DNA from 4 places in the Solibacillus sp. FSL W8-0474 genome. Region 3 is predicted to be linked to each of the others. Evidence: riboswitches for the same ligand, from Rfam matches in the RefSeq annotation. Region 3 holds a riboswitch; each other region holds the start of a gene.
The links. A riboswitch is a leader RNA that binds a small molecule or an ion and turns the genes downstream of it on or off. The one in region 3 is predicted to bind thiamine pyrophosphate.
Positions count from the first base shown of each region.

Region 1: another riboswitch for thiamine pyrophosphate. It lies ahead of thiD (bifunctional hydroxymethylpyrimidine kinase/phosphomethylpyrimidine kinase); the one in region 3 lies ahead of tenA (thiaminase II).
Region 2: another riboswitch for thiamine pyrophosphate. It lies ahead of thiM (hydroxyethylthiazole kinase); the one in region 3 lies ahead of tenA (thiaminase II).
Region 4: another riboswitch for thiamine pyrophosphate. It lies ahead of thiT (energy-coupled thiamine transporter ThiT); the one in region 3 lies ahead of tenA (thiaminase II).

Region 1 covers NZ_JBBOQJ010000001.1:2,708,514-2,713,282, reverse strand. The annotation lists gene NYE67_RS13665 (hypothetical protein) at 93-296, shown strand; gene NYE67_RS13660 (cell wall hydrolase) at 371-811, opposite strand; gene NYE67_RS13655 (glycoside hydrolase family 18 protein) at 982-2,271, shown strand; TPP riboswitch at 2,440-2,538, shown strand; gene thiD (bifunctional hydroxymethylpyrimidine kinase/phosphomethylpyrimidine kinase) at 2,627-3,439, shown strand; gene NYE67_RS13645 (bifunctional 2',3'-cyclic-nucleotide 2'-phosphodiesterase/3'-nucleotidase) at 3,618-4,769, shown strand, end outside.
Region 2 covers NZ_JBBOQJ010000001.1:3,537,019-3,541,787, forward strand. The annotation lists gene NYE67_RS17980 (VanW family protein) at 1-90, opposite strand, end outside; gene NYE67_RS17985 (thiamine phosphate synthase) at 308-1,015, opposite strand; gene NYE67_RS17990 (MTH1187 family thiamine-binding protein) at 1,017-1,316, opposite strand; gene thiM (hydroxyethylthiazole kinase) at 1,313-2,155, opposite strand; TPP riboswitch at 2,299-2,398, opposite strand; gene NYE67_RS18000 (spore germination protein) at 2,581-4,089, shown strand; gene NYE67_RS18005 (GerAB/ArcD/ProY family transporter) at 4,089-4,769, shown strand, end outside.
Region 3 covers NZ_JBBOQJ010000001.1:1,825,881-1,830,649, forward strand. The annotation lists gene NYE67_RS08925 (M14 family zinc carboxypeptidase) at 39-1,214, shown strand; TPP riboswitch at 1,282-1,380, shown strand; TPP riboswitch at 1,434-1,532, shown strand; gene tenA (thiaminase II) at 1,605-2,297, shown strand; gene NYE67_RS08935 (thiamine phosphate synthase) at 2,310-2,918, shown strand; gene thiO (glycine oxidase ThiO) at 2,902-4,008, shown strand; gene thiS (sulfur carrier protein ThiS) at 4,016-4,213, shown strand; gene NYE67_RS08950 (thiazole synthase) at 4,217-4,769, shown strand, end outside.
Region 4 covers NZ_JBBOQJ010000001.1:3,477,356-3,482,124, reverse strand. The annotation lists gene NYE67_RS17740 (SMC family ATPase) at 1-1,032, shown strand, start outside; gene NYE67_RS17735 (hypothetical protein) at 1,088-1,219, opposite strand; gene NYE67_RS17730 (DUF4870 domain-containing protein) at 1,289-1,615, opposite strand; TPP riboswitch at 1,734-1,842, shown strand; gene thiT (energy-coupled thiamine transporter ThiT) at 1,954-2,514, shown strand; gene map (type I methionyl aminopeptidase) at 2,731-3,483, shown strand; gene NYE67_RS17715 (polyphosphate kinase 2 family protein) at 3,656-4,492, shown strand; gene NYE67_RS17710 (GNAT family N-acetyltransferase) at 4,563-4,769, shown strand, end outside.

The sequences.
Region 1 (4,769 bases), 880 kb from region 3:
TTTTATCACAAAAAGTAAGGAAGTAAACGAAGATGGAAAAAGGCATAAAACCCCCAATACTGAGCACATTAAATCAGTAGGAGGTGGAGAAAATGAGCAAAAACAACAAAAAGACATTGAATGAAAGAACACATAATCCTTTTGCTACTTATAAAGAACTGCATCATAACAAAACAAGTCATGATCGAAATCCAGAAGACAATGTAGCTGAATTTGCAGAAGAATTTGATTCCAAACTAAAAAATAAAAACAATAAAACAAATCATGACAAAAATCAGCAGTCCAACAAAAAATAGTTAATCTTGATTTTCTTTTCAAATAAAAAAGAGCCTTAATTAAAGGCTCTTTAATAATATGGAGAAAGGTAAAACTATCCCATATATACACTTTCACATGTTCCGGCTACAGGCTCGTAAAAACAATGTTGTTTAAATTGCCCTGTAAATGGTTGCCCATACCATGTAGGAGGACATTCCCCTGAAGGATTAAAATACCAGAGGGCATATTTTGCTGGATGGTCTCTCCAAAAATCTAATGTTTGCCTTGCCAAACGTTGTTCAGTAGGTCTTGCGCGCTGATAAAACATATTTCCTTTTTGAACTGCTTCAAAAGAATAGTTATTTCCCTGAACTTGAAAAATAACCTGCTCTACTGTTCTGACGTCTCTAAAGTCTAAACAATCCGCAACAACTCGATTTACAATTACATTCCCAACATATAACATCCCTTGCTTGCCTTCACCTTCAGCCTCAGCTCGCATCATTCTTGCCATCAAATCGACATCTGCATCGCGGTACTTAACTCTTGGCATTTTTTCACCTCACATTTATAGTATGAAAAAGTTTGCTACGTTGCGCATATCTTAATTAGTTTTGTATAAAAATTATTTCAAAAAGTGCTCTTATTCATTTATGACTTTTTCTCTCGCATTAATAGAGCATTAAGTTCATAAATTAGTATATAGAAAAAGGAGGACCGACAATTCAAATTCATGTTGTACAGCCAGGAGAATCGCTATGGGGAATTGCGCAAGCTTATGGAACGACGATACAGAATATTGTAGATGCCAATCAAATTCCTGAGCCTAATCGCTTAGTTGTAGGGCAAGCGCTTGTGGTTCCAGTAAATGGTCAATATTATATTGTTCAACCAGGGGATAGCTTATGGTCAATAGGACAACGTTTTAACGTGAATTATTTGACACTTGCACAAGTAAATGGTTTATCTCCTAACGCGTTATTAATGATAGGAACACGTTTATATATTCCACCCGCTGCGAAAACATCTGCTGAAATTTTTGCTTATGTTGAACCAAGAGGCGACGAAGTAAGTGAGCTACTAGTAAATCAAGTTCGTGAAACGAGTCCCTATTTAACGTATTTAGCCCTATTCAGCTATGAAGCAGGACGGGATGGTTCATTAAAGGCACCAGTAATTGAACCATTACCTAGTTTGGCGGCAGAAAATAATGCGAGTATTGCAATGGCGATAACGAATTTAGAAGATTATCAGTTCAGTAGTGAGCTAGCACGTGATATTTTTCAAAGTAAAGCAGTACAAAACTTACTTTTTGACAATATTATTGCAGAAGCAAAAAGAATTGGGAATGTTTCGGATATCCATTTTGATTTTGAGAGAATACCAGGTGACCAAAGGGAAGCCTATAATAATTTCTTGAGAAGCGCGGTAGAGCGTATGCATGCTGAAGGTTATACAGTTTCCACAGCACTGGCGCCAAAATCGAGTGCGAATCAGCCAGGTGAATGGACGGTCGGTCATGATTATAGAGCTCATGGGGAAATAGTAGATTTTGTTATGCTAATGACATATGAGTGGGGGTATTCAGCAGGACCTCCTCTGGCTGTCTCCCCGCTCCCTCAAGTTGAACAAGTAGTTCAATATGCTTTAACGGAAATTCCGGCAAATAAAATTTTACTTGGGCAAAATTTGTATGGGTATGATTGGACGTTACCTTTTGTGCAAGGGGGAGAATATGCAGAAGCATTAAGTCCACAGCGTGCAATTGAAATAGCCAAACGTTATAATGCAGCCATTCAATATGACTATACCGCACAGGCACCTTACTTTAACTATTATGATGAGCAAGGACGTTCACATATTGTATGGTTTGAAGATGCACGTTCCATTCAGGCAAAATTTAATCTAGTAAAAAGACTGAATTTACGGGGTGTCGGTTACTGGAAACTTGGTTTACCTTTCCCCCAAAACTGGCAACTTATCGGTTCAAACTTTAATGTCGTTAAGAAATAAAATAGGAATAAATAAAAACTCAGATGAAATGCTTATAGCTCATCTGAGTTTTTATAAGTGATGTGGCAATTTACAATTGTACTTCGCATTAGAAAGTATATTATGAATCTGAAAATTTACCATTTACTTGCTATGTAAATTTTATTCTGATACACTCGACGTAATTAAATGCATTTGCAGGGGGACACATTTGTGTTGAGAAGGTTAAAACCTGACCCTTAGAACCTGACCGTTAATACGGACGTAGGGAGCAAAGTACAATTATACATATGTACTTACTAAGACCCCGCGTATTTTACGTGGGGTCTTTCTTTTGCAGTGTCACTTAATAATATTTTTATTAGGAGTGGTAAAAATGATTGCATGTACTATAGCAGGATCCGATAGTGGGGGCGGGGCTGGCATCCAAGCTGATTTAAAAACCTTTCAAGAGCTTCGAGTATTCGGTACATCAGTGATTACAGCTTTAACGGCTCAAAATACAAAAGGGGTGCATGGAATCTATCCTGCTACTGCTGATTTTGTAAAGGATCAATTAAATGCAGTAATCGATGATTTTGATTTAAAAGCTGTTAAAACAGGTATGCTGTTTAATGCAGAGATCGTAGAAACAATTGTCTCGGTATTGGAATCTAAAGAAATACCACTTATTGTAGATCCAGTAATGATTGCAAAAGGCGGTGCTAGCTTACTGAAAGAGCAAGCAACAATAGCTTTAAAGGAAAAACTACTTCCGGTTGCTACGGTTTGTACACCGAATATACCCGAAGCAGAAGTATTGACCGGGCTAACGATCAAAACCGAGGAGGAAATAGAGCTTGCAGGGGAATATTTATTAAATTTAGGTATGCAATGTGTAGTGATAAAAGGTGGTCATTTAGCGGGTAAGCATGCGATTGACACGGTGTTTATTCGAGGGGAAAAGCCTTTTAAAATGAAAACAGAAAGACTGAAAACAATTCATACACATGGAACAGGATGTACATTTTCAGCAGCAATTACTGCAGAAATTGCGAAGGGGAAGCCATTAAAAACAGCGATCATTGAAGCAAAAAAGTTTGTCCAATTAGCAATTCGTTACCCACTGAATATTGGTCATGGATTTGGTCCTACAAACCATTTTGCCTACCAGGAGCACCGAGGAATTTTCGATGTGCAAGTAATTTAATTAATTTATTGAGTAAATTGTACCCGTTTCTTGAAGTGAATAGCTTGTGGCATTTTTTTAACTCTCAAAAAGTACTACTTGCCTAGATATAGTAATGTATCAATTTGCTCTTTTCTACTATTCTGGCAATTTAGTATGATGGACTTGTTGAACAATTTAGATAATAGGAGTGAAAAAAATGTGGAAAAAACTTTCTGCTTCGGCCCTTACATTAACACTTTTAACTAGTGGAATGGCTGGGGTATCAGCGGCATCTACTTCCAACAATGAAGAAATGACACGCGGAGATTTTGTGAAGGCAGTCATTGATGCATTAGGGGTAGAAGTAGGTTCTGGACAATCCGTTAAATTTAAGGACGTACCCGATTCACTGAAGCCATATATTGAAAAGGCTGTGGAACTAAAGTTAATTAAAGGTAAAACACCGACACAATTTGCACCAAATGAAAAATTGACACGCACACATGCCTTCCTTATTGCAGCTAGGGGTATACAGGATGAAAAACAATATTCCGAAAATGTATTAAATCAATTTAAAGATGCGAATAAAATTGGATCTGGGAATCGTCAAGAGATGGCAAAGGCAGTAGAGTTAGGCTTATTAACAGGCTATGAAGACGGGACGATCAAACCGAATGAGTTTGTCACGAAAATGCAAATGCAAAAGATTCTGCAGCGGTTTTTAGCGGAATATAACCCAGTTGAAGCAAATACGACCGTGGCATTGCGCATTTTAGGTACGACGGATATTCATACTAATATTATGAACTATGATTATTATAAAGATGCGCCAACGAATAGTTTAGGCTTGGCAAAAACTGCGCTGCTCATCGAAAAAGCCCGTGAGGAAAACCCGAATACGGTATTATTTGATAATGGAGATGCCATTCAAGGAACGCCTCTTGGCTCTTACATTCAATCCGTGAAAAAATTAAAAGAAGGAGAAGTCCATCCTTCTATTGCATCAATGATTGCGCTAGATTATGATGCAGCGACTTATGGCAATCATGAATTTAATTACGGTTTAGAATTTATTGATGAAGTAACAGATGATGCACCATTCCCGTATGTTAATGCGAATGTACGAAATGCTTTAACTAAGAAAATAATGTATGAACCGTATGTCATGATTGAAAAAGAAGTACTTGATTCTACAGGAAAAAGTACGATGATTAAAATTGGTGTAACAGGCATTGTCCCTCCACAAATTTTAAAATGGGATAAAGCAAATTTAGAAGGAAAAGTAACGGTAGATGATTCTGTAGAAGCGGTAAAAACAATCGTTCCAGAGATGAAGAAAGCTGGCGCGGATGTAGTAGTTGTACTGTCG
Region 2 (4,769 bases), 1.7 Mb from region 3:
TCTTTCTATTAGATTTTCGATAGACCGAAAAAGCCTTTTCTGTTCAATTCGTAAATAATAGAAGATTGGATTAAGTTCGGATAATCTCAATATTTTATTCCTCCTTTAAACTAGAAATTTTTATTAATTCTATGTAGTTAAAACGCTTACTCATTACACGAAGCGCTTTATTTCTCTTTGTAATTATTCAACAGAACTGTTTTTATTCCTTTTAAAAAGAACTTGCTCCCTAACAGAAGGATATATCTGGAAAAGAGCAAAACCCCATTACCTACTCTTGAGGTAATGGGGTTTCAATTTAAAAGTTTTAATTAACAGACTTATAATTATTCCAGGCGTTCACTAAATTTGTTGCTGCTTGCTTTGGATTTTCAGCCTCCGTTACAGCTGAAACGACAAAGAAACCGTCTACACCAGTTTTTGCTAAGGTAGGAATATCCGCGAGTTTTACACCCCCGCCTACGACTACGGGAATCGAACTAAGCTCAGCAACTTTCGTAATATCAGCAATACTTCTCGTAATCACTTTTCCGTCTTCCCCAATTCCGCAATCAGGTTTTGTTGAGGTCTCATGCAACGGTCCTACGCCAAAATAATCAAGTTGAGAGACATCCTCTGTTTTAATATAGTCAAATAATTGATCAGCTCGAGCAGATAAACCGATAATGAGGTCTTCCCCTAAATATTCGCGACAAACGCTCACTGGGATATCTGTTTGTCCTACATGAATGCCATCTACTTTAATCCCTTGTGATCTAGCCGCTAAAACAACATCAAGACGGTCATTTACTAGGAGTGCAACCTCATCGGATTTTCCAGCTTCTTCAATGACCTCTGCTGCTTGACGTGTTAATTGAATCAATTCTCTTGCAGAAGCAACTTTGGAACGTATTTGGATGCAAGTAAAGCCCGCACTTACTGCCTCTTTAATAATCGTTGCGACTGGACGGCCTTTTGTATTTTCAGGACCTATAACTAAATAGGCTGAAATATCAAGCTTTTTGATATTACCCATATTACCCTCCTAAAATATCATTTATTTTATCTATTTTTGTATTGATCGTATTCGTATATCCCGGACGGATATCAGCTTTTAACACCACTTCTGTTCGAATTCCTTTTTCTGCAAGTATAAAAGTCGCTTCTTTTACTACTTTCATCACTTCATCCCATTCTCCCTCAATTTCTGTAAACATTGATGTAGTTCGACTCGGTAACCCCGAATCTCGAATGACTTTCACAACCTCGGCGATTTCCTGTCCCAATTCATTCCCTACACCAAAAGGCGCAATTGCTACTGCTACTAATGTATTCATAAATTAATCTCCTCCAAATCAAATGAGTTGTTTGCAATTTCTTCTGCTGTTGCTTTATATAATTCATCCAAAAACTGCGCTTGGAAACTTCCTGGACCATCTACTTTTAACTCAGCGCGTTTTCCAGCTACATTGTATACTGCACTAGCAGTAATGGCTGCAATAAACGGAGTAGTTGCTGTTGCATACACAGCGGCAACTCCACCTAACGAGCAGCCTGCCCCCGTAATTCTCTCCATAAAATGAGAGCCCCCATAAGAGATAGCTATAATAGAGCCGTCTGTTATTAAATCCGTTTCTCCTGATACAGCAACCGCACCACCCGTCCACTTTGCAAGAGCAATCGCTGCTCTTTTAGCCTCGTGTACAGAATCTGTAGCATCCACACCTCGTACCCTTGATTCCTCTGCTCCTCCATCTAATGCCCATAAACCTGCCAATGCTATAATTTCTGATGCATTTCCTCTAATAATGGTCGGTTTAAATGCCTTAAATTCCTGTAGTAGCTCTGTCCTTAGTGAACCAATGCCTACAGCGACAGGGTCCAACACCCATGGTTTTCCTGTTTCATGCAATACCTTTGCTACATGAGGTAATGTCTCTTGATAAATAGGTAATAGCGTACCCACATTTATATAGGTTGCTCCCCCCGCTTTAGCCATAAATTCTGCTTCATCCGGTAAATACACCATAGCGGCAGAACCTCCAACAGCAAGCTGTGCATTTGCAACGAAATTAATCGTGACAGTGTTTGTAATGGAACCTGCCATCGGATTCGCCTTTTTTACTGTTTCTACAGCCTGGATAATTTCATTTTGTATCTCCTGCTTAGTAGCCATTTCCATCACCTTTCTATAATCATTCTTCATATGAACGAATAGATTCACAAGACGGGTCTTACAGGTAGAAATTCACTTAGCATAAAAAACAAAAAAGTGCTCTCCCTAAATAAATGGGAAAGCACAATTCAAATTATTGCTTATAAATATAATGAATCGCTTCCCTACGCCAGTTTTAACTGACAGGTTCAAAGAGTCAGGTTTTAACCTTCTCAACTCAAAAGAGTCCCCCCGCAATATATGCTATTTTGTTTGTTCCTCCATACTATCAACAGGTATGTCGAATGTCAAATTCATACATTTACGTGCCTCTATACCAACGTTATAAAGGTTCAATAATACATCGAATTAAAGTATGAATTGCATATTATTTGGAAAAAATAAAACAATAAACTTATTACATCATTTGAACAGGAGTTAAGAAAATGGTCCAATCTTCAAATGAAAAAAACAATAGTCGCCAATATCTCGATGGCCAATTAGATGAAAATATTGCAGTAATAAAAAAAATACTTGGAAATTCTGCAGATCTTATTATCCGAAAAAGCAGAATTGGCCGGTTGAACCATCCTTTTGCTTTAATTTATATAAAAGGGCTTATAAACGAGGATTTATTAAATAAAAATATATTAAAAATTCTTGAATTAAACAGAAAACATATTCACTCGAATTTGTTTGATCATGTCTATGAAGAAATAATTGCCATTGCTGAGATCAACAGATCAAAGGAAATGAAGCAGGTAATTAAAACGCTTTTAGCCGGCGATACAGTTTTCTTACTGGAAGGTGTAAGTGAAGCCGCACTTATCGGAACGAGCGGAATGGAATATCGTGCCCTTGAGGAGCCGCAATCTGAATCCGTTATTCGAGGGTCCAGAGTAGGGTTTATAGAGAATTTTAAAATTAACCTCTCGCTCATTCGCCAGGAAATCAAAGACCCCAATCTTCGAGTCGATATGATGGAAGTTGGCACACATTCCAACCAGAAAATTGCCATTTGTTATATTGATGGGATTGTAAGAGAAGACCTTTTACAGGAAGTTTTGCGTCGCGTTAAAACAATTGATATTGATTTCGCACCGGATTCTGGATTTATTGAACAGTGGATTGAAGATAATCTTCTGTCACCCTTTCCACAAATTTTAGATACAGAAAGACCGGATAGGGTGGCTTTCAATATATTGAGAGGTAAAATAGCCATTATTGTTGAAGGGTCACCCTTTGCTCTCTTAATGCCTATCACTTTCGGGGATTCATTAAAGTCAATAGAAGACTATAACCAACGTTGGTTAATAAGTTCATTACTACGATTATTGCGCTTATTCTCTTTCTACATGACTATATTTTTACCAGCCCTATATGTTGCATTAATTTCATACCATCCAGAATTAATTCCGGCTCAGCTATTATTTACGATAACTGCCGCTAGGGAAGGGATTCCATTTCCGTCCTTAATTGAAGCTTTAATCCTCGTCTTTTTTTATGAAGTATTGCAGGAGGCTGGAACAAGACTCCCCTATAAAATCAGTCAGACAATTGGGATTGTAGGCGGTATAGTTATTGGTCAACTTGCCGTTATGGCGGGGATTGTAACTCCCATCATGGTTATAGTTATTTCTCTAACAGCCATTTGTGCATTCACAATACCCAATTACAGCTTTGCGATTGGCTTGCGAATAGTTCGTCTCGCTACTATATTTGCTGCCGCAATTTTAGGACTATACGGAATTATTTTAGTGTTTATTATGATTTATGTTCATCTTGCCAACTTAAAAAGTATTGGTATTCCATATACACAATCATTTTCTCCAGGCAACTTATGGACCCTTGAAAATATTGTCGTAAGGGCTCCGATTACAGTATTGTCAAAACGCTCATTTCAGCCATTCCTGAAATCGAATAGGAAAAAGAAAGACGGAGGATCAGTGAAGTAATGAAACTTTATAAAAACAATGAATCGATTCAAGATAAAGACATTATGTTTGCTGTTGCTTCGAATACGATTAGTATTACAATTCTATTTTTGCCTCGGTATATAACCGAACATACTGTATCATCGGATGGCTGGATAGCAATTTTATTTGGAGGGTTGATCGCGCTTCTTTTAGGATGGATTTTAGCAAAAATAGCGGTATCCTTCCCAAATGAACCCTTTTTCTCTTTTGCCTCCTATTTAGTATCAAAGCCAGTGGCAGTCATACTATGCTTTATTTTTGTTTTTCAATATATTATTATCTCTTCGTTTCAAATGAGGGAAATGGCTACCTTGTCTCAGGAGTACTTTTTTGATCGTACCCCATTGGAAGTTGTCTGTTTAGCGTTTATCCTTGTCGTTATATATGCAGTATCTGGCTCGAGGGTGGCCATTTTCAAATTAAACATTCTCTTTTTCCCTTTTGTTGTCGGCGGGTTAATTTTATTAATTATTGCTCCGATGTGGGCTATTAAGCTTGAAAATTTACTTCCTGTGTTTCAAACCGATTTTAAAGGACTTCAGTCTGGAACAATATCCAGTTTGAACGCATTTCTAGGATTTGGTATTGTAATATTTTATATTTCTCTTATAAAAAAACCTGAAAAAGCAGCTAAAATGACTGTTTTAGGCATTTTATTT
Region 3 (4,769 bases):
AGAAGTTAAGTTTTATACACCTAAGTGGGAGGAATTTCATGGGAAAAATATTGCTTTTTAGTTTAATATTTTTTGCAGCAGCCATTATTAATCCAATGACTACAAATGCTGCTACAGAAAAGGTTGACCTTGGAAAATATCCGGTACAAGTGATTGCAAAAAAGAATATAGAATTGAAAGATAAAAATGGGGCTGTTATAAAAAAAGTAGCAAAAGGTGAGAAGCTTTTATTAACCGGGATACATGGTAAGCAAGGTATCGTAAAAAATTCGTCTAAAACCACTTTTCTTACTTTAACCGATGTCCACTATGACCAATTAGTCGACGGTTCGAAAGTTTTAACATTTGATGAGGTAGCCTCAAAGTTAAAGCTAATATCACAAATGTATCCTTCAATTACGAATTTACAGGAAATCGGACAATCAGTTGAAGGGCGTTCTCTCTATTCCATAAAGCTCGGAACTGGTAAAAAGGAAGTTTTATTCGATGCAGCTTTCCATGGTCGGGAACATATGACGACCAATGTGCTGATGGAAATGATTGATACATATTTAAAGGCTTACTTGAATGGTACGAAGATAGAAAAATATGATGTAAAAACGATATTAAGTGAGGTAAGTATTGTGTTTGTACCAATGGTTAACCCAGATGGTGTAACACTTTCACAAGGTGGAAAAGTGAAAACACCTATGGCCAAGTTAAGAGCGATGAATGGGAGCTCCAATTTTAATCGTTGGAAAGCAAATATAAATGGTGTCGATTTAAATCGTCAATTCAATGTGAACTGGCAATTAATAAAAATGACAAAGCCTTCGTTTAAAGAATATAAAGGTAAGGCGCCGAATACAGAGCCTGAAGCACTTGCAATGAAAAGACTGATTGATCGCGGCAATCATTTAGCCTATGTATCCTATCATTCTTCCGGTCAAATTATATATTGGAGTCGAGCGAAGACCGAATTTGCTCGTACTAAAAAGCTAGTAAAGGGAGTTTCCTCAATTACAGGCTATAAAATGATGCCCGTAACAACAAAAAACGAACCAATCGCAGCTTCTGAGGACTACTTCACAAAAGTTAAAGACCGACCTGCGATGACGGTTGAAATTGCACCATATGCCGGTGAAGCCTCGGTGCCACTAAAACGCTGGAACAATGTTTGGAAGCAAAATAAAACTGTCGGACTTTACGTAGCGAATGAAGCGAGAAAATGGTAGGCAGTAGGAAAAAATTTAAATTACCGTTGCATTTATTCAGAATTATCAGTAGACTAGTAGTAATTAAATGAATTTGCAGGGGGACACGTAAGTGTTGAGAAGGTAAAACCTGACCCTTAGAACCTGTTCCGTTAACACGGGCGTAGGGAGCAAAATGTACAAGCTAATAATCGTACGTGGCGCTCTCCATCTTTTTGGAGAGCTTTTCTTTTGCAAATTTTTTAATTGCGGGGGGACACAATTGTGTTGAGAAGGTTAAAACCTGACCCTTAGAACCTGACAGTTAATACTGGCGTAGGGAGCAATAAGTGCGTACATATGCACTTTTTTAGGCATCTCTACTTTTTGTAGAGGTGCCTTTTTTGCTTACGCCTCCAAGGAGGAAATAGGATGGATTTTTGTAAAGAAGTAAGAAAGCAAACGGAATATTATTGGGAGGCCAGTTTGAAGCATCCATTTGTACAAGGTATTGCTGATGGAACATTGGAGCTGGAAAAGTTTAAATTTTATATGCTGCAGGACGCCTATTATTTAAAGCATTATATGAAACTACTTGCAATGCTGGCGGCAAAAGTTAATGAAGATGAAGATGTAGCTTATTTCCTGGAAACCGCGAACTTTATACGGGAAGCAGAGTTAGAACTACACCGTTCGACTTTCAAAGAGTTGCACGTTACACCTGAAGAAATCAGAAATTTCCAACCAGCACCTGCAGCGTACAATTATGTTAGTCATATGTATCAAGCATTTTATACAGGGTCGATTGCCGACGCATACGCTGCGATACTACCTTGTCCGTGGTTATATCAGGAAATCGGGGCCGCATTAAGAAAAGCAACACCGGGTGTTAAGTTGTATCAACAGTGGATTGATTTATATGCTTCAGCTGAGATGGAAGAGACCATTGAAAAGCAAAAGGCGATGATGAATCGTTTTGCACAGATGCCAGGAAATGATGAACGTGAATTGACAGCCCATTTCAAGCGCAGTTGCTATTATGAATGGCAGTTTTGGGAAATGTCCTGGACTTGTCAGGATTGGCAACAGGAAGTGTATATGAATGAGCATGCTACGATTTTATAAGGGCATAGTTGTATGAAGTTAATGGCAGTAACAGATGATTGTCAGCCGATTTTAGCATTAGCGCAAAAAATTATTCAGATACAGCAAAGTGTGGATTATATACAAATACGTGAAAAGACAAAAACAATAAAAGAAGTGATAACTCTACTTGAATATTTGGATGCAGGAGAGGTTCCAAAAGAGAAAATAATCATAAATAGTCTTGTGGATATGGCCTTGTATAGCGATATTCCCACAGTACATTTACCCGAAATAGGGTTTTCTGTACAACAGGTGAAAGAGAAATTTCAGCATCTCAATATAGGGAAATCGGTTCATGATTATACAGGCGCAATGGAGGCAGAGCGGCAAGGGGCTGATTATGTTCTTTATGGACATTGCTTTGAAACAAACAGCAAAAAAGGAAAGGTTCCAAACGGTCTTTCACCTATCAATGAAATGAAAAAGAACTTAAAAATTCCCGTCTTCACGATTGGGGGAATTCATGTAGATCGAGTCCTGGCACTCCATGATGTAAATGCAGATGGGATTGCGGTTATGTCCGGGATTTTTTCGGCAACGCATCCGTTTGCAGCAGCGAACCAATACAGGGAGGCCATTAAAGATGCAAACAAGCTATGACGTAGTCGTAATTGGCGGAGGAATTATTGGAAGTGCAATTGCTTATTATTTAGCAAAGAATCAAGTTGAGGTGGCCGTGCTTGAGGAAAGTCGAATTGGACTAAAAGCGACAAGTGCAGCGGCGGGTATGCTTGGAGCACATTCGGAATATGAGGGCGATGGAAAGGACTTCTTCACTTTTGCGAGATACAGTCAGGCGCTCTATACGGAGTTAAAGGATGAACTATACGGTCTAAGTGGCATTGACATTGGCTGCAAAAAGGGAGGGATTTTAAAGCTGGCCTTTTCTGAACGTGACAAGAAAGCATTAAGGGCAATACTCACACTGCCCACTGTGAAATGGCTTGAGGCAAATGAAGTAAGAAATCTAGAACCCGATGTTTCCCCGTATATAATAGGGGCTGCCTATATTGAAGAGGATATTAGTGTAATGCCGTATCGTGTATGCCAGGCTTTTCTTAAAGGGGCACAAGTTTACGGTGCATCCATTTTTGAGCATACAAAGGTGTTAAAGGTTCAAAAGCAGCTGGATACTTTTCAAATAGATACAACACTAGGAATGTTCAAAGCAAAACGGGTTGTTATTGCTGCGGGTGTTTGGAGTAATCCATTTTTTCAGCAGCTAGGTGTAGAGCAGCAAATAACACCGGTCAAAGGGGAATGTATTGCTGTGGAAGGAAGAAGCACTTTTTTAAAACACACTATTTTTCATGATAAATACTATATCGTTCCTAGAAATAATGGGGAGCTAGTTATTGGAGCTACTATGGAGGAAAATGATTGGTCAGAACACGTAAGTCTAGATGGCATGGAAACATTGATTCAAAAAGCGAAGGAACTCTTTCCTGGAATTGGTCAGATGAAGATGAATGCTGCATGGTCGGGATTGCGTCCACAAACATTCGATCAAAAACCATTTATAGGCTTTCATCCACATGATGAATCGATATTATTTGCAACAGGACATTATAGAAACGGGGTTTTATTAGCACCAGCAACTGGTGAGATGATTGCGAGCTTTATATTAAATAGGACTGTGAAAAAAGAATGGGTCGAGGCTTTTCAGATCAATCGACCTAACAGGAGATGAGTAAGCGGTGTCTATTACAGTGAATGGTAGAAAGCAACTCGAGCTTTTTGAAAATGTTCAGCAATTACTGAAATATTATGGCTTAGAAAATCGAATTGTTGTCGTAGAAGTGAATCAGGAAATTGTCATGAAAGAAAGCTATGAAACGACGCGCTTATCAAAAGGTGATGTGGTAGAGATTGTTCATTTTGTTGGAGGAGGATGAAATATGTTAAAAATCGCAGATCGCACGTTTCAATCCAGACTGCTGTTAGGGACAGGGAAATATCCGTCGTTTGAGGTGCAGAAAAAAGCAGTAGAAATATCCCAGGCAGAAATTTTAACGTTTGCCGTAAGAAGAATGAATATTTTTTCAGAAGAGCAGCCTAACTTTTTGGAGCAGCTCGATTTGACGAAATATACGCTATTGCCGAATACAGCAGGGGCAAAAACTGCAGAGGAAGCAGTACGTATTGCTAAACTTGCTAGGGCATCCGGATTGTGTGACATGATTAAAGTCGAGGTCATTGGAGACTGGCATACATTGCTACCGGATCCCCTTGAAACTTTAAAGGCGTCAGAAATGCTTTTAGAAGATGGATTTATCGTTTTACCGTATACATCGGATGACGTCGTTCTAGCAAAACGACTTGAAAGATTGGGTGTTCATGCGATTATGCCAGGCGCCTCACCAATCGGCTCAGGCAAAGGGATTATTAATCCAATAAATTTAAAGTTTATTATAGAGCAATCAACTATACCGGTTATTGTAGATGCAGGGA
Region 4 (4,769 bases), 1.7 Mb from region 3:
CAAAAGTATCATCATTTGAAAAATACAATACAAAAAGCGTTGGAAGCATTGCAAAATATCCAATTAGAAGAAAAGTCTTGTGAAGTTAATTATCAACATGCAATGAATAATTTAACAGACAAACAACAGGAAAATAAAATAGCGCAAGCTTCATTTGAGTCTATACTCATACAAGAAGGCTTCCATTTAGAAGCATATAAGCAAGCACTGCTTCCATTGCATGTTCAACAGCAAATTCAGGAAACTTTAGATAACTATAAGCAAAGTTTTCATACTTTAACAGTGCAAATTGCAGAAGAACATCAAATGCTAGAAGGAAAAGAATTGGTGGACTTAAAAGCTTTTGAGCAACAAATTACGCTTCTTACAGAGCAAGTAGAAGCACAATATTCAGAAATGAAGTTAGTTCATTCTTACACATTGCAGTGTGGGGAAACTTTAGAAAAGCTTGAAAAGTCAGCTCGACAAATAGAAGATTATAAAGAAAAATTAATGCAAGTTGAACATGTTTATGATTTAATTCGTGGACAGAATGAAGCGAAAATTTCTTTTGAGCGATTCGCGCAAATAGGTTATTTAGAAAAAGTAACACATGCTGCAAACGAGAGACTTCGAGTTTTATCAAATGGTCAATACTTTTTAAAGTCAACGGGTCGCAAGGAAGGAAATGCTCAAAGCGGGTTAAGTATTGATGTATATGATAGTAATACAGGGCAAACACGCGATGTAAAAACATTGTCCGGCGGTGAGAAGTTCAATGCATCACTTTCATTAGCTTTAGGAATGGCAGATGTTATCCAAAGTGTTCAAGGCAGTGTGCATATTGATACGATGTTCATCGATGAAGGCTTCGGTACATTGGATGAAGAGGCGTTGCGCCGGGCTATAGATATATTAATCGACCTACAGCAGACAGGACGACTAATTGGGGTAATTTCACATGTTGCCGAACTTAAAGCAGCTATGCCGGCTATTTTACAAGTACAAAAGCTAAAAGAAGGCTATAGTAAAACGGAAATTATTATTAAATAAATGTTATCAAAAAAAGACATTTCACTCGAATGACAGGGTGAAATGTCTTTTTACGTTAGCGTTTTGTTGCTCGGCGTGTAGCAGTTGCGGGTTGTGGAGTAGATTTTTTATCCATCATTTTCTTTATAATTGGATAAAGTATTGGACCATACTTAATTGCTGTTTTAACAAGTTTGTTAATTTTCATAAGTGTTCACTCCTTAACGAATATCATTTCGTATAAGAAATATACCCAATTATGAAGCTTTCATAAACATTAACGTAGAACTTTAATAGCTTTCACTAAATTCCAAATCCCTACTATTGAAACCATAATAACTAAAACTACAATGGCAATAAAATGTGAACTGACAAAGAAATCTTGCATAGTCAACGTTTCATGCGTTAAAAAAAGTGAAACGAAAAAGTAAATAATATACAAAATACCAAAAGCAATCGGGATAAACTGTGTAATAAAAGCCTTTTTGGAGTGCGCCCTTACAAAATCATCTTTTGAAACTATATATATAATAAACGGCAAGATAGACGGTGCAAAATAAAAGCTTAAATAGCTTAAAGCACTCAAACCTTTTGATTGATTCATTTCATTCACTCCTTTGTTTGTATACGCATCTGTCTGGAATTTAGTTTCAAAAAAATCGGCTGTTGAAAGTTGGAAAATTATTCGATACAATAAGTTTGTTCAAACAATAATTATTTAGATGTACCACAAGGGGAGCCGAGTAAGTCGGCTGAGATTGTGCACGTAACTGCACTGACTCTTTGAACCTGTAAGTTAGCACTTGCGTAGGGATGTGGATAGAAACCGACTGTTCAAACGATAGTCAGGCTTTTGTCCTGATTATCGTTTTTTATTTTTGCAGATGAATTTCTATTCCTTCTTCACTTCTGTTACATCGGAAAAAAGAAAGGAGCATTGTTATGGACAAAAAAAGATTACTTATGATGGTGGAAATAGCGATTTTCGCTGCCGTCGGACTGGTGTTGGATCAAATATCATTTAAAATGTGGGCACAAGGTGGATCGATCAGCTTTGTAATGGTTCCTATTATTTTAATGGCAATTCGTTGGGGGCTAACAGCAGGTCTTGCAACTGGCCTACTAATTGGAATAATGCAAATGATGTTTGGAGCGTATATCGTCCACTGGCTTCAGGCAATTCTGGATTATGGTCTTGCTTTTACTGTAGTAGGTTTAGCCGCAGTTATAAGAAAGCCTTTATTGCAAGCAACACAGTCACTCCATAAAACAAAGATGGCACTCTATATTATAATAGGTACGTTATTAGGTGGAGCTTTACGATTCGTTTGCCACTTACTTGCCGGAGTTGTCTTCTTTAAGGAATTTGCAGGCGACGATAATGTATGGACATATTCAATTCTCTACAACGGTTCCTACATGCTGCCAGCAACAATTATTACAGCTATTATTGCCGTTCTGTTATTCACTTCTGCACCACGTTTATTGCAAAAAGTACAATAAATTAAATTATTATAATAGAACTAGGTTTGCAGTGCGGATTTCCACACTTCAAATCTAGTTTGTTTTTTATTATAAATGTACATTAATCTATATATCATTTTTGCACATAATTCCTGTATTTAAACACATCATTTAAAAAAACAATGAACACTTACAACCGATTTTAAGTATGTTATAGTTAAGGGTAGACATTGTTTAAGAGGAAGGAAGTTACACATGATTGTTACAACTCAAGAAGAAATCCAAGCGTTTAAAAAAATAGGACGTATTTGTGCTGAAATTCGTGAAGCGATGAAAGCTGCGACAGTACCTGGCGTGACGACAAAAGAATTGGATGAAATTGCAGGACGTATGTTTGCTGATGCTGGCGCTATTTCAGGCCCAAAAGGTGAATATGACTTCCCAGGCTATACTTGCATTTCGGTGAATCATGAAGTGGCACATGGTATTCCAGGTAATAAAGTGATTCAAGAAGGAGATATCGTCAATATCGACGTATCAGGTTCTTTAAATGGATATTTTGCAGATACAGGAATTTCCTTTGTTGTTGGAAAAGGCTATGAAGATAAGGAAAAACTTTGTGCTGTAGCAAAATCTGCATTTGAACGTGCAATGACAAAAATTAAAGCAGGTTCAAAATTAAATCAAATTGGTAAGGCAGTTGAGCGTGAAGCGCGTGATCACGGCCTAACGGTAATTATGAACTTAACAGGTCATGGTTTAGGTAAATCATTGCATGAAGAGCCTAACCACGTATTAAACTATTATGATGCTTGGGATACAACAATTATGAAAGAAGGGATGGTTTTAGCAGTAGAGCCGTTCATTTCTGCAAAGGCAGAGCATATTGTTGAATCCGGAGATGGTTGGACATTTATTACTCCGGATAAATCATTAGTTGCACAAATAGAACATTCGATTATTGTAACGAAAGATAAACCAATTATTTTAACAACATTAGAAGACTAATTAAAAAACGTGGAAGCATATAATGCGGCCACGTTTTTTACTTTTGTTCTATAGGGAGATTAGATTAACATAAAATAATCAAACGATTCAAATAAATTACAGCAACAATTACCATTTCTAAACACTTTCAAGTAAAATATATATAATGATTCGCAATAGAGGGGGCCGTTGAATGCAAAACCTAAACGATCTGGATCTGACATTAAAATTGGATAAGAAGCTCTACAAAAAGCAATTGAAAGAGTTGCAGTATGAAATGCTTAATATACAGCAATTTTTATACAACAATAAAATCGGTCTCATCTTCGTATTTGAAGGCATGGATGCAGCAGGCAAAGGGGGCGCAATAAAGCGATTAACAGAACACATTGATCCACGTGGTTTAATCGTTTCACCAATTTCCGCGCCACAGCCACACGAAAAGCGTTATCACTATATGCACCGTTTTTGGCGGAAGCTGCCTCAGCATGGCCAGATTGCCATCTTTGACCGTTCTTGGTATGGTCGTGTATTAGTGGAACGCATTGAAGGCTTTGCAAAAGAACATGAATGGAAGCGTGCTTATAACGAAATAAATGACTTTGAAAAGCAATTAACGGATGAAGATTATATTATAGTTAAGTTCTGGGTTCATATTGATGCGGATGAGCAATTGAAGCGCTTTATGGAAAGAGCGGCAGACCCATATAAATCATGGAAACTCACAGATGAAGATTGGCGAAATCGTGAAAAGTTCCATTTATATATGGAAGCGGCAGATGAAATGTTTGCTAAAACAAATACAGAAAATGCCCCTTGGTGTTTAATCCCTGGCAACGATAAATTTTATGCTCGAGTACAAGTGCTAAAAGAAGCGGTTGCTCAAATCGAAACACAAATTACTAAACGAGGTCTTCAGCTTACCAATGTTTTTGAAAAACATAAGGTACTTGCGGCAGATAGTGAAAAACCTGAATTTATAGAAATACAGCCAAAGCCAAAAAAGAAAAAATCAAAAACAGATAAGTAAGTTTGGCTGTGAAATGTAGGTGAGTTAAATGAAAAGCTTAATCAAGCTATTTCGAAAGAAGGAGGGTCCAATGGTTCAACTTATTGGGCAACAATGTTCATTGCGTACATTTACACTGTCTGATGCAAGAGCATTGACTAAGCTATTAGTGGATAATAAATTTTATTGGTCAACATACGAGCCGTTACATCGGGATGAATTTTATACAGAAGAGACACAGTACAAGAAAATAATGGAAAGCATGCATCTTTTGCAAACAAATAGAGAGTTTTCGTTT